DNA from 2 places in the Bacillus sp. BC05(2025) genome. Region 2 is predicted to be linked to the other one. Evidence: a T-box and tRNA genes for the amino acid it is inferred to sense, from the RefSeq annotation. Region 2 holds a T-box; the other holds one or more tRNA genes.
What was found. A T-box is a leader RNA that pairs with one kind of tRNA and senses whether it is charged. The one in region 2 lies ahead of ileS2 (isoleucine--tRNA ligase), so its partner is inferred to be a tRNA-Ile.
Positions count from the first base shown of each region.

Region 1: it encodes a tRNA-Ile, which carries the amino acid that the T-box ahead of ileS2 (isoleucine--tRNA ligase) is inferred to sense. The anticodon was not compared.

Region 1 covers NZ_JBWYRA010000003.1:136,174-142,494, forward strand. The annotation lists gene ispG (flavodoxin-dependent (E)-4-hydroxy-3-methylbut-2-enyl-diphosphate synthase) at 1-375, opposite strand, end outside; gene ACZ76X_RS11355 (hypothetical protein) at 540-905, opposite strand; gene ACZ76X_RS11360 (DUF1189 domain-containing protein) at 959-1,723, opposite strand; tRNA gene ACZ76X_RS11365 (tRNA-Ile) at 1,966-2,039, shown strand; gene sodA (superoxide dismutase [Mn]) at 2,261-2,872, shown strand; gene ACZ76X_RS11375 (MFS transporter) at 2,989-4,266, shown strand; gene ACZ76X_RS11380 (peptidoglycan D,D-transpeptidase FtsI family protein) at 4,376-6,321, shown strand, end outside.
Region 2 covers NZ_JBWYRA010000003.1:474,424-480,744, reverse strand. The annotation lists gene ACZ76X_RS13300 (RluA family pseudouridine synthase) at 1-34, opposite strand, end outside; gene lspA (lipoprotein signal peptidase LspA) at 39-497, opposite strand; gene ACZ76X_RS13290 (TraR/DksA C4-type zinc finger protein) at 622-951, opposite strand; gene ileS2 (isoleucine--tRNA ligase) at 1,108-3,873, opposite strand; T-box leader at 3,945-4,169, opposite strand; gene divIVA (septum site-determining protein DivIVA) at 4,221-4,727, opposite strand; gene ACZ76X_RS13275 (YlmH family RNA-binding protein) at 4,817-5,584, opposite strand; gene ACZ76X_RS13270 (YggT family protein) at 5,600-5,863, opposite strand; gene ACZ76X_RS13265 (cell division protein SepF) at 5,870-6,321, opposite strand, start outside.

The DNA.
Region 1 (6,321 bases), 340 kb from region 2:
AATACCGCGTTCTTTTGCTGCATTTACAACAGCTTCTACTTTATGGCGACGACCAATGTTACCTGGATTGATACGTACTTTATCAATGCCACCTTCAATTGCTTTTAAAGCAAGGCGATAATCAAAATGAATATCAGCAACAAGTGGAATGTTGATTTGTTTTTTAATATCAGCAATAGCATTTGCTGCGCGTTCGTCTGGAACAGCAACACGCACGACTTGACAGCCAGCTTCTTCTAAACGTTTAATTTCAGCAACTGTTGCCTCAACATCATGTGTTTTTGTTGTTGTCATACTTTGTATAATTAATTCATTATTACCGCCAATTGTTAAATTACCGACTTTAACTGGACGTGTTTTTGTACGATGAGTCATTTCATTCACGAATAGATCGCTCTCCTTATAAAAGAAGTTTCTTATTTAGTCCCTTATATCAATGAAAGTATACGTGATACAGGGCTATAGAAACCGAAGTGCTCGGTTTCACTTTTACTATTGTATCAGCGCCTTTATGTAATTGACAAGGATTAAGTGATTGCTTATTGATATAACGGGAATTTATAAGACTTTCCAAGTTGTATTTTTGTAGCGGATGTATTTTTATTTAATTGTTTAAAATCATCAATTACTTTTTCGATAGAAGGAATTTTCTTCTTATTAATTGCTTCTGTAATGGAAAGAACCGTATCACCTGTTTTGACTTCGATTGTTTTATAAGTGACATCTGTTTCTTTTTCCGCTTTGTTCTCTTTCTTTTGTTTCGTATCTGTACTTTCTTTTTTTATCGTTTCGGCCGCATTTGTCTTTTTATATGAACTTAACATCGGTAAAGTGCCGATTTTTATATCGTAATAAAATATATAACCAAGAACAAGCACGAATAAGAATATACCTAATCTTTTCATATTCTTCACTCCTTTGCTAGGAATATATGCTTGTCCAAAAAAAAAATGCCTATTTAGGCATTTTTTTCGTTCGGTTTTGGAACTTCTTTAATTGTTAAATATAGGACAATTAAAACAACTGCGATATAAATGAATGTTGAACCAGGTACAACGATTTTGAATAAATCCATAATCATAAAGAAGATTGTTGGAATTGTGTAGCTGTAAGCAGTTAACGTCCATACTTGCTTATAAGATAATTTACGTTGACCACTCATAGCAGAACCGATAAACGCAAGTAAAGTAATTCCTAAGAAAGTAATAAACAGTTGGAATAGGTATACTAACACGCCAATAACTGCTAATAAAATTGGATAAATACTATCGAATACAGAAATAAAATCTTGCAAATCTTTCTTCTCAAGAGATGTCCCTAATAAATCATTGTAGGAGTATGTTTGTGTTTGACCATTTCCTATAGAAACTACTTTATCTTTTAAAATAAATAAACCAGTTTTATTCTGATATTTTTCTATATCTGTTGTGTTTGGGTCAAATACGAAAAGGGCATCTCCCTCTTCTTTTTGAATAGGTTGCTCAATATCAGCTTTTAGTTCACCATTTTCGATTTTAAAATCAGGTAAATCTTTTTCAATTGCTTGATTTACCATAGTAACACTATCTTGGATAAAGCTACCGTAAAAGAATGTTCTTGGAATAGTAGTGATTAGACAAAGTAGCATAATATACAAAATTGTTTTTCCGATTTTTTGAAAACGGAATAACGCCATATCTTTAGGCGAATATACGCTTTTGGCTAATTGGGTAAATATGGACATAGATTCACTTCCTTTATGTATGTATAAAATCATTGTAACGTAGGAATCTAAGGAATCTCAAGATATATTATATTTACATATAGTGGAGATAACTAAATTTCTTTTTATTAATTTTCTTCTTTTAAACGAGAAAAATACAATTGACACTTTTCTTTTTTATATGGTAAATTTATCTTACATTTCTTAAAGAATATATCCGATAGGAATTCCTTTATTTGATGTATTGTTACATACATAATTGTGGACCCTTAGCTCAGCTGGTTAGAGCAGACGGCTCATAACCGTCCGGTCGTAGGTTCGAGTCCTACAGGGTCCATATCCATTTCACATGTTTATTATGTCAGCAGGAAGCTTCCTTGTAGAAGGGAGCTTTTTTTACGGAATATATGAGCATTTTAATTGAAAAGAAGTGGGAATTTTGCTACTTTAATGATAGCAAGACAATGTGATTTATTTGTTTGCACCCTATGGCAATTAGGGTAGAATGAAGTTGTATGTCACTTAAGTGGCAATACATAAACTGGGAGGAATATAACAATGGCAAAACACGAATTACCAAATTTACCTTATGCGTATGATGCTTTAGAGCCTCACTTTGACAAAGAAACAATGAACATCCATCATACAAAACATCATAACACGTACATCACAAACTTAAACGCTGCTTTAGAAGGTCATGCAGAATTAGCTGACAAAAGCGTAGAAGAATTAGTTGCAAACTTAAACGAAGTACCAGAAGCAATCCGTACAGCAGTACGTAACAATGGTGGCGGACATGCTAACCATACATTCTTCTGGACAATCTTATCTCCAAACGGCGGCGGACAACCAGTAGGCGAACTTGCAACTGCAATTGAAGCGAAATTCGGTAGCTTCGATGCATTCAAAGAAGAATTCGCAAAAGCTGGCGCAACTCGTTTCGGTTCTGGTTGGGCTTGGTTAGTAGTAAATAATGGTGAGTTAGAAGTAACAAGCACACCAAACCAAGATTCTCCTCTAACTGAAGGTAAAACTCCAGTTATCGGTTTAGATGTTTGGGAGCATGCTTACTACTTAAATTACCAAAACCGTCGTCCAGACTACATCGGTGCATTCTGGAACGTTGTAGATTGGAACGCTGCTGAAAAACGTTACCAAGAAGCAAAATAATTGTAATAACGATAGAAAAAGCTAGGAGAATGCTCCTAGCTTTTTTCTGTACTTTCCTTTTACATAATTGGGCTTGTCTTTGGAAGACTAGAACATGAAGTAAAGGAGAGTTGTGTATGAAGTGGAAACATGTAATTGGTGACGTTGAAGTGAATCGGGATTTAGTGTTATTACTCCTTATCGGAGGTTTATACACGCTCGCAATTTCTTTATCGAATACGTTTGTTAACATTTATTTATGGAAACAAACACAAAATTATGTGAATCTTGGCTTGTATAATTTGGCCAGCGTTGTATTGCAGCCTCTCACATTTCTTGTAGGTGGGAAATTAGCGAAGCGTATTGATCGCTCAATCTTGTTACGAATAGGTGTAGGCACGCTCGCGATTTTTTTTATCGTTGTTTTAGTAGCGGGGAAAAGCGCTTCTCACTATATTTTATTGATGGGGGCTCTTTTAGGAGTCGGATATGGTTTTTACTGGCTCGCGTTTAACTTATTAACATTTGAGATTACAGAACCAGAAACAAGAGATTTCTTTAACGGATTTCTTGGGCTTCTTACATCCTTCTCTGGCATGATTGGACCGATAGCAGCTGGATACACAATTTCACGTATGGAAAAGTGGAGTGGTTATACGGTTATATTCTTTCTTTCGTTACTGTTATTTGCAATTGCTGTCATTTTAAGCTTTTTTGTATCTAAGAGAGAATGTGAAGGACGATATGAAATTGTACAAGTATTGAAAGAGCGGCAAATTGATAAAAATTGGGGAAGAATTACACGTGCTCATTTTTTCCAAGGGTTGCGAGAGGGAACGTTTATTTTTGTTATTTCAGTGTACGTGTATTTAGCAACTGATAGCGAGCTTGCATTAGGGAAATATAGCTTAGTAAATTCGGCAGTATCATTTGTGTGTTACTATTTAGTCACTCGTATGTTAAAGAAGGAATGGCGGAAAAAAGCAATTTTGCTTGGAGGCATTATTTTATATGCTGTCGTATTTTTAGTTATATTCAACGTTACATACACAAAATTACTTATTTATGCAGCGTGTATCGCGATTGCATACCCCATATTACTCGTTCCGTACGGATCCATGACATATGATGTAATTGGTAGAGCGAAAAATGCGAGAGAGTGGCGAGTTGAGTATGTAGTTGTTCGGGAATTGTGGTTAAATGCAGGAAGAATTTGCTCGATTTTAAGTTTTTTATGTGCTGTACTATTCTTCCCTCCTGAAAAAAGTTTGCCGTACTTATTATGTATTTTAGGTGCAGGACATTTTCTTATTTATTTTGCAGTTAAAAATGTCAAATATAATGAGGGAAATGCGAGTAAAACAAGTGTTGTAACGCAAGGGACCACGCAGAATCAAACAGAACCAGAAGGTTAACTTCTCGGTTGTTTTATGCTAGAATAGAAAAAGATGTAAGACAGCAGTGAGGACACCTGTATGAAGGTGTCCCTTTCACATTACATAGCTGTTGGTAGAGGGGGTTTGTATGGGCAAGAAGCAGAAACAACAAAAGAAAAAGACTCACGTTCCTTTTCGGTTAAACGTGCTGTTTTTCTGCGTGTTTTTAATGTTCTCCGCGGTTATTGTAAGGCTTGGTTATGTACAAATTGTTCGCGGTGAGGAATATAAGAATGAAGTGGAGAGGAAAGAAAACTCGACGATAAGTAATCCTGTACCACGTGGGAAAATATTTGACCGTTATGGGCGAGCTGTAGTAGATAATGCAGCTGTACGTACGATTACATTTACAAAAATGAAAGGATCAACTGCAGAGGCTCGCTTAGAAACAGCGAAAAGGCTAGCAGATTTGATTGAGGTACCGACAGATAAATTAACAGATCGCGATAAAAAAGATTATTGGCTTGCTATTCATAAAGAGGAAGCGAAAGAAAAAATTACGAATAAAGATCGTCAAGATTTTAAAGATAAAAAAATTGACGATAAAGAATTAGATGAGCGTCAACGAAATCGCGTGACAGAAGAAGAAGTGAATCAATTATCCGCAAAAGATTTAGAAGTACTAGCGATTAAAAGCAAAATGGACGGCGGATATGCAATGACACCACAAGTCATTAAGAAGGATGCTACAGAACAGGAATATGCGATTATTAGTGAAAATCTAGCAACATTACCGGGTGTAGATACGAATGTTGATTGGGATCGAAAATACGTTTATGATGATTTGTTCCGAAGTGTACTTGGCGGGGTGTCAACGTCTGATGAAGGTTTACCGAGAGAAAGACTAGATTACTATCTTGTTCGTGATTATAATCGAAATGACCGCGTAGGGAAAAGTTATCTTGAGCAGCAATATGAAGATAGTTTGCACGGTAATAAAGCGGAAGTGAGAAATATTACAGATAAAAACGGTAATATTTTAGAAACGATTAATGTATCAAAAGGACAAAGTGGTAACGATCTAAATTTAACAATTGATATGGAATTACAAAAGCGTGTAGAAGAAATTATCACGAAAAATTTATTGAGATATAAAGGGGGACAACCTCTTTTAGATCGTGCATTCGTTGTAATGATGAATCCAAAAAATGGTGAAGTTTTATCTATGGCAGGGAAACAGTTAGTGGAAGAAAATGGCGAAACGAAAGTGCAAGATTTCGCATTAGGAACGATGACAAGCTCTTATCCGATGGGATCAACTGTAAAAGGTGCGACAGTACTTACAGGATATCAAACAGGTGCAATTCAACCGGGTTCAGTTCAACTTGACGAACCAATTAGATTAAAGGGAACGCCACAAAAATCTTCTTGGAAGACGATGGGATATATTAATGATTTAACAGCATTAAAAATGTCTTCTAACGTATATATGTTTAAAACAGCGATGAATCTCGCAGGTGTTCAATACGTAAGGGGTGGTACGTTAGATATACCACAAAAAGCATTTGATACGATGCGTTATTATTTCGGACAGTTTGGACTTGGTGTAAAAACAGGTATTGATTTACCAAATGAATCTGCGGGTCAAACAGGCAGAGGGAATCAGCCAGGTTTCCTATTAGATTTATCAATTGGACAGTATGATACGTATACACCACTTCAATTAGCACAGTATGTTTCAACAATTGCAAATGGTGGTTACCGTATGCAACCGCAAGTTGTAAAGGAAATTCGTCAACCGTCAGTGAAACCAGAAGAAACTGGAAAAGTTGTTCATTCAATGGAACCAAAAGTACTAAACCGTATCGATATGCCTGAATCACAAATTAAACGTGTTCAGGAAGGATTTAGACAAGTATTTAATGAGTCTGGTGGTACAGCTGCGAAATACTTTACAGGCGCACAATATAAAGCTGCTGGTAAGACAGGTACAGCTCAAACTGTGTATGGCGGAGATAAAGAGATTGGTAGAAAAGCAAACGGTGAGCGTAAAGAAACATATAACTTAACATTAGTAGGTTATGCGCCACTTGA
Region 2 (6,321 bases):
CTTCTGCAACTGTTACTTGTACTACTTCGCTCATTCAATTACTCCTTCGTTTTCTTGCCTTCTAATAATGTTTGAATAATAATTAATACAACACCAATACATAATGCTGAATCAGCTATATTGAATACTGGATAGTTGTACGAGAAAATATACACGTGAATGAAATCCACTACTTCTTGTCTAAATACACGATCAATAAAGTTACCAATTGCTCCGCCTAAAATTAGACCTAATGAAATTCCTAGAAGCTTGTCTGTTTTTGCGTACTTTTTCATATACATTACAATAAATACTACAAAGACAACTGTAATAATGTAGAAAAACCACATTTTATTTTCTAAAATGCCCCAGGCAGCCCCTCTATTTCGATGTGATGTTATGTATAATACATTATCGATAATCGGAATGCTCGTACCCAATTCCATGTTCTTTACAATTAGCCATTTCGATATTTGATCGATGGCAATGACAAATAACGCTATTACATAATATATCATTTTCATTTCCCCCACAAAGACAGTGTACCTCAAAATTTTAGCATAGCTGCAACCTTTTCACAATGAACCTTTATAGAAGAATAAAATAAATTAAAAAAAGGTAATATAATATCGTTGTGTACATTCATACATTTACTTTTTCATAGAAAAATTCATGAATGGTACGGGCAGTCGGCATCGTCTTCATTTGTTTTACCGAAATTACTCTCCCTGTTTCTTCACAAATACCATACATATCTATTTCCATTTTGAATAATGCACGTTCTACATCTTTTAAATCCTCTTTTATATCATGTAATAACAGTTTTTTCTTTATCTCTTCCTTAATTTCATATCCAAGCTCTTCGCTAAACTCTGTATCATATTTGTGCATGACCTCTTTAGCGAGCCTCTCTTGTAACTCTTTTCGCATCAATTGTAATTCTTCTTTAATTTCCATATACATTTCATTCACGTGTACATTCCTCCCAGCTGCAATGTACGATTAGTGTGTCCGAAATTTCTATGCTTACCTCACACACATTTTTCCTTCATAGGAAAGAGAGTGAAAGTTATTTCAATATATCGTCAATAAAAAAACTGACTGCACTTACGCACAGTCAGTTTTTTATTATTTTACATAGTTTTCTTTAACAACTGTTGCACAACGCTCACATAATGTTTCATGTTCAGCATCTTTACCAATTGTTTCTGAAACTACCCAACAACGTTCACATGTTTCACCAGTCGCTTGAGCAACAACAACCGCTGTATGCTCATACTTCGGTGCATCTGCTGGCGCTTCTTCCATCATGCCACCAAGTTTGTACTCAGAAACGATGAATAATTGTTTTAAGTCTTCGTTAATAGACTCTAACATAGCTTTCATTTCCGCAGTTGGATATAGCGTAATGCTTGCATTTAATGACTTACCAATTACTTTTTCATTACGAGCTACTTCTAACGCTTTTAATACGTCATCACGCAATGTCATAAATGCATCCCATTTTGTTTTTAATGCTTCTGCGTCATCTAATTGTACAGCTTCTGGCATATCAGTTAATTGTACACTTTCTTCTGTTACACCTGGAATGTATGGCCATACTTCATCAGCTGTATGCGGTAAGATTGGTGTTACAAGTTTCGTCAATGCAACAAGAACATCATATAATACAGTTTGAATTGCACGACGATCTTCATGGTTTGCACCTTCAATGTATAAAATGTCTTTTGCAAAGTCTAAATAGAATGAACTTAAATCAATTGTACAGAAGTTATGAATTGCATGATATACAGCAGCGAAGTCGTATGTCTCATATGCTTCTTTTACTTTTGTAATTAAGTCATTTAATTTCACTAACATGTAACGATCCACTTCACGAAGTTCAGCTACAGCTACTGTATTTTCACTCGGCTTAAAGTCGTCTAAGTTTCCTAATAAGAAACGGAATGTGTTACGGATTTTACGATACACTTCTGCTACTTGTTTTAAAATATCATCTGAAATACGTACGTCAGATTGATAGTCAACAGAAGATACCCATAAACGTAAAATGTCTCCACCTAATTGATCCATAATTTTCTTCGGTACGACGATGTTTCCAATCGACTTACTCATTTTACGTCCTTCACCATCTAATACGAAACCGTGGCTTAGTACGCCTTTATATGGAGCTTTACCTGTTACAGCAACTGCTGTTGATAATGAAGAGTTAAACCAACCACGATATTGGTCAGATCCTTCTAAATATAAATCAGCTGGGCGTTGTAAGTCATCGCGCTCTTCTAATACCGCTTGGTGAGAAGAACCTGAGTCGAACCATACATCCATGATGTCTGTTTCTTTACGGAATTCACCATTTGGGCTACCTGGATGTGTAAATCCTTCTGGTAATAGATCTTTCGCTTCACGCTCAAACCATACGTTAGAACCGTGTTCACGGAATAAATCTGCTACATGGTTAATTGTTTCATCCGTAATAATTGGATCACCATTCTCTGCATAGAATACAGGAATTGGCACACCCCATGCACGCTGACGAGAAATACACCAGTCACCACGGTCACGAACCATGTTATGAAGACGAGTTTCGCCCCATGCTGGTACCCATTTTGTTTCCGCAACAGCTTCTAATAACTCTTTACGGAATGCTTCAATAGATGCAAACCACTGTGCTGTTGCACGGAAAATAATTGGTTTTTTCGTTCTCCAATCATGTGGATATGAATGCGTAATGAATGTTAGTTTCAGTAATGCGCCTACTTCTTCTAATTTTTCTGTAATTGGCTTGTTAGCTTTATCATAGAATAAGCCTTCAAATCCAGGTGCTTCATTTGTTAATACACCTTTATCATCAACTGGGCAAAGTACTTCTAATCCATACTTTTTACCAACAACGAAGTCATCTTCCCCGTGTCCTGGTGCTGTATGAACACAACCTGTACCTGCATCTGTTGTTACGTGATCACCTAGCATAACTAATGAATCACGATCGTAGAATGGATGTTTTGCAACTGTATACTCAAGTTCGCTACCTTTTACCGTTTTTACAACTTCAGCATTTTCCCACTCTAACGTTTTTGCAACTGTCTCAAATAGTTCAGAAGCAATAATATATTTTTCATCATTTACTTTTACAATAGCGTATTCAAGTTCTGGGTGAACAGAAATACCTAAGTTTGCAGGTAATGTCCAAGGTGTTGTTGTCCAGATAATGTATTTCTCATCACCTTCTAATACGTTCTTTCCGTCTTTTACAGGGAATGCTACGTAAATAGATGCTGATTTTTTATCTTGGTATTCAATTTCAGCTTCTGCTAAAGCTGATTCACTCGTTGGAGACCAGTAAACTGGTTTTTGTCCTTTATAGATATAACCTTTTTTCGCCATATCACCAAACACTTTAATTTGTTGTGCTTCATAAGCTGGCTCTAAAGTAATATATGGGTTATCCCAATCAGCACGTACACCTAAACGCTTAAATTGCTCACGTTGACGTTCTACTTGTTCATATGCATACTCTGCACATAACTTACGGAACTCAGCAACTGTCATTTCTTTACGCTTTACACCTTTATTTGTTAAAGCTTGCTCAATTGGTAAACCGTGCGTATCCCAACCTGGCACATATGGTGCACAGTAACCAGTCATTGATTTATAACGAACGATAAAGTCTTTTAATACTTTATTTAACGCATGTCCCATATGAATGTCACCATTCGCATATGGAGGTCCATCATGCAGTACGAATAAAGGACGACCTTTCGTATGTTCTTGTACCTTTTCATAAATATTCATTTCAGCCCACTGTTCTTGCATTGCAGGCTCACGTTTTGGTAAATTCCCACGCATTGGGAACTCTGTTTTTGGCATTAGTAATGTATTTTTGTACTCCATGCTCAATTCCTCCTTACATGTATAAAAGAAATACTTAAAAAACGGAATAAAAAAGAGACCTTCTCATCCCAAAAAGGGACGAGAAAGTCTCCCGCGGTACCACCCTAGTAGATCCTATACATATGTATACAATCCTCTTTATATTCTTAACGCGAATATACGCCTACGCTTACTCTATTTGTTCAGCGAGGAACTCCAGGGTGATATTCCCATTATCTCCTTATCCTGAGCTTACACCATCCTCAGTTCGCTATATAAGGTATGAAAAAGGTACTTATCCCTATCTTCGTTTTTCTTAATAAATATGTTGTTTAAAATTATATGTAATAATGAGAAAAACGTCAAGCTTACACTGTTTCTTCTTTTTTCAACAGCTCGTCTACTTCGTCTTCTAACTCAATTAGTTTATCCCAATCATCGTTGTTTAACATTTCAAGCTGCGTTTCTAGTAACATACGGAAACGAGTGCGGAATACTTTCGCTTGTTTCTTAAGCTCTTCAATATCAAAAGCAACTTTTCTTGATTTTACTAACGCTTCGTTAATAATACGGTCTGCATTCTTTTCAGCTTCACGTACGATTAATTTTGCTTCTTTTTGCGCATTACGTTTTACTTCTTCTGCTGCTTCTTGTGCAACAACGATAGATTTGTTTAACGTATCTTCAATATTAGAGAAATGATCTAACTTCCCTTCTAATTGCGCAACTTTTTCTTCTAAAGCTTTTTTCTCACGAATGACTAATTCATAATCTTTGATAATTTGATCAAGAAACTCATTTACTTGATCTTCATCATAGCCACGGAATCCGCGACCAAATTCTTTGTTATGAATATCTAATGGTGTTAACGGCACAACGCCACCTCCAAGTAGTTATCTAAATTTCCTCTTTCAATTATATCTTTTCTTCGACAAAATAGGAGGATTTCCTTCTAAAAAACCAATCATTTTAGTATACCATACAAAATTCTCCATTTGTCGCGCTTTGTTCTACCTTCTACAGAAAACAATTTACTTCGTCCATACCCTCTCACTGAAAAAACATCTCCTGGATAACATTCGTATGAGGTTTGCTCCACAGTTTTCCAATTCACTTTTACTAGTCCATTTTTTATGAAAGGTTGTACTTTTTGCCTAGATATATGTAACATTTCAGCTAACATAACATCTAAACGAAGTGAAGAAACCGTTCCAGATTTCTCTCCCCACGTTTCTTGTATCTGTAGAATTTTTTCCCCTTCCACTGGTGATAAGGAGACTTTCACTTTTCCTATAGATTGTAAGTTCATCTCAATATAAGATACAACTTCTTTTGCGACTACAATTTGGGCACGATCTTCTTGAAGCAAAATATCACCACATTTTTCTCTCGTTAAACCGAGAGACATGAATGTACCTAATATTTGCCTATGTTCTAGCGTATAAAACTTGGAAGGATAGTCAATTTCCAATACTTCTACTTGAAATTCCTCTTCATTTACTACTAGATAGTCCGGATAAATGAGTGCTCTTTTGCGTTCTGCATGAGGCGTTGCACCTTCAAATTGTACAGCAACATCCCCTTGTCCTATTACCATAGTGACAATTTGTTGTTGTCTTGGATCAAGAAAGTCTGTTAACTTCACCTGATGGTACTCCGCCGCCCGCTTCCACTCTAACACCTTATCCACAAAGACCTCTTCATCGGGTCTGAAATGCTCATAGATGCTCATTCACATAACCTCTTACTATAAGAAATAGCCGAATAAAGTTACTAAACCACTTGTAGCAAGTCTCAACGCAAAAATCGCAACGAGTGGTGAGATGTCAATCATACCAAGCGGTGGAATAAATCTGCGAAATGGTTCTAAATACGGTTCACAAATACGGGCAAGAAAGTCTCCGAAGGTTGATTCCTTTGCACCTGGGAACCATGATAGGAGAATGTAAATAATAAGTGCCCACGAGTATATCTCGATAGCAGTAACTAAAATCCTTAAAACTGTATCCATGGCGTATTACCACCTCTTTATATTTGTGTCTTCTTCTTCACCGAATAACTCTGAAATTGCACCAACAATATCTACATTTTCAGGCGTACACATAAATGTTTTCGGTCCTATTTTTTGAATGTCCCCGCCTATAGCGTATACAGTACCACTTAAAAAGTCAACGATACGTACAGCCTGATCCGTAGACATTCGTTGTAAATTAATCACAACAGCTCGTCTACCTTTTAAATGGTCCGCAATCCCTTGCGCTTCCGAATATGTGCGTGGTTCTAATAAAACAACTTTTGAAGATTGCTTTGCTGTTTCAATGCTCACAACATTTTGTTTCGTTTGCGCTTTTGGAAACGTAACATCTTGTTGTTCTGGCGGATCTTGCTGCTTCTTCATGTCTGTTTGCTCCTTTTCATAACTATATTGAGCTGCTTCTTTTTCTTCAGGTGTATCAAAAAAGAAGTATT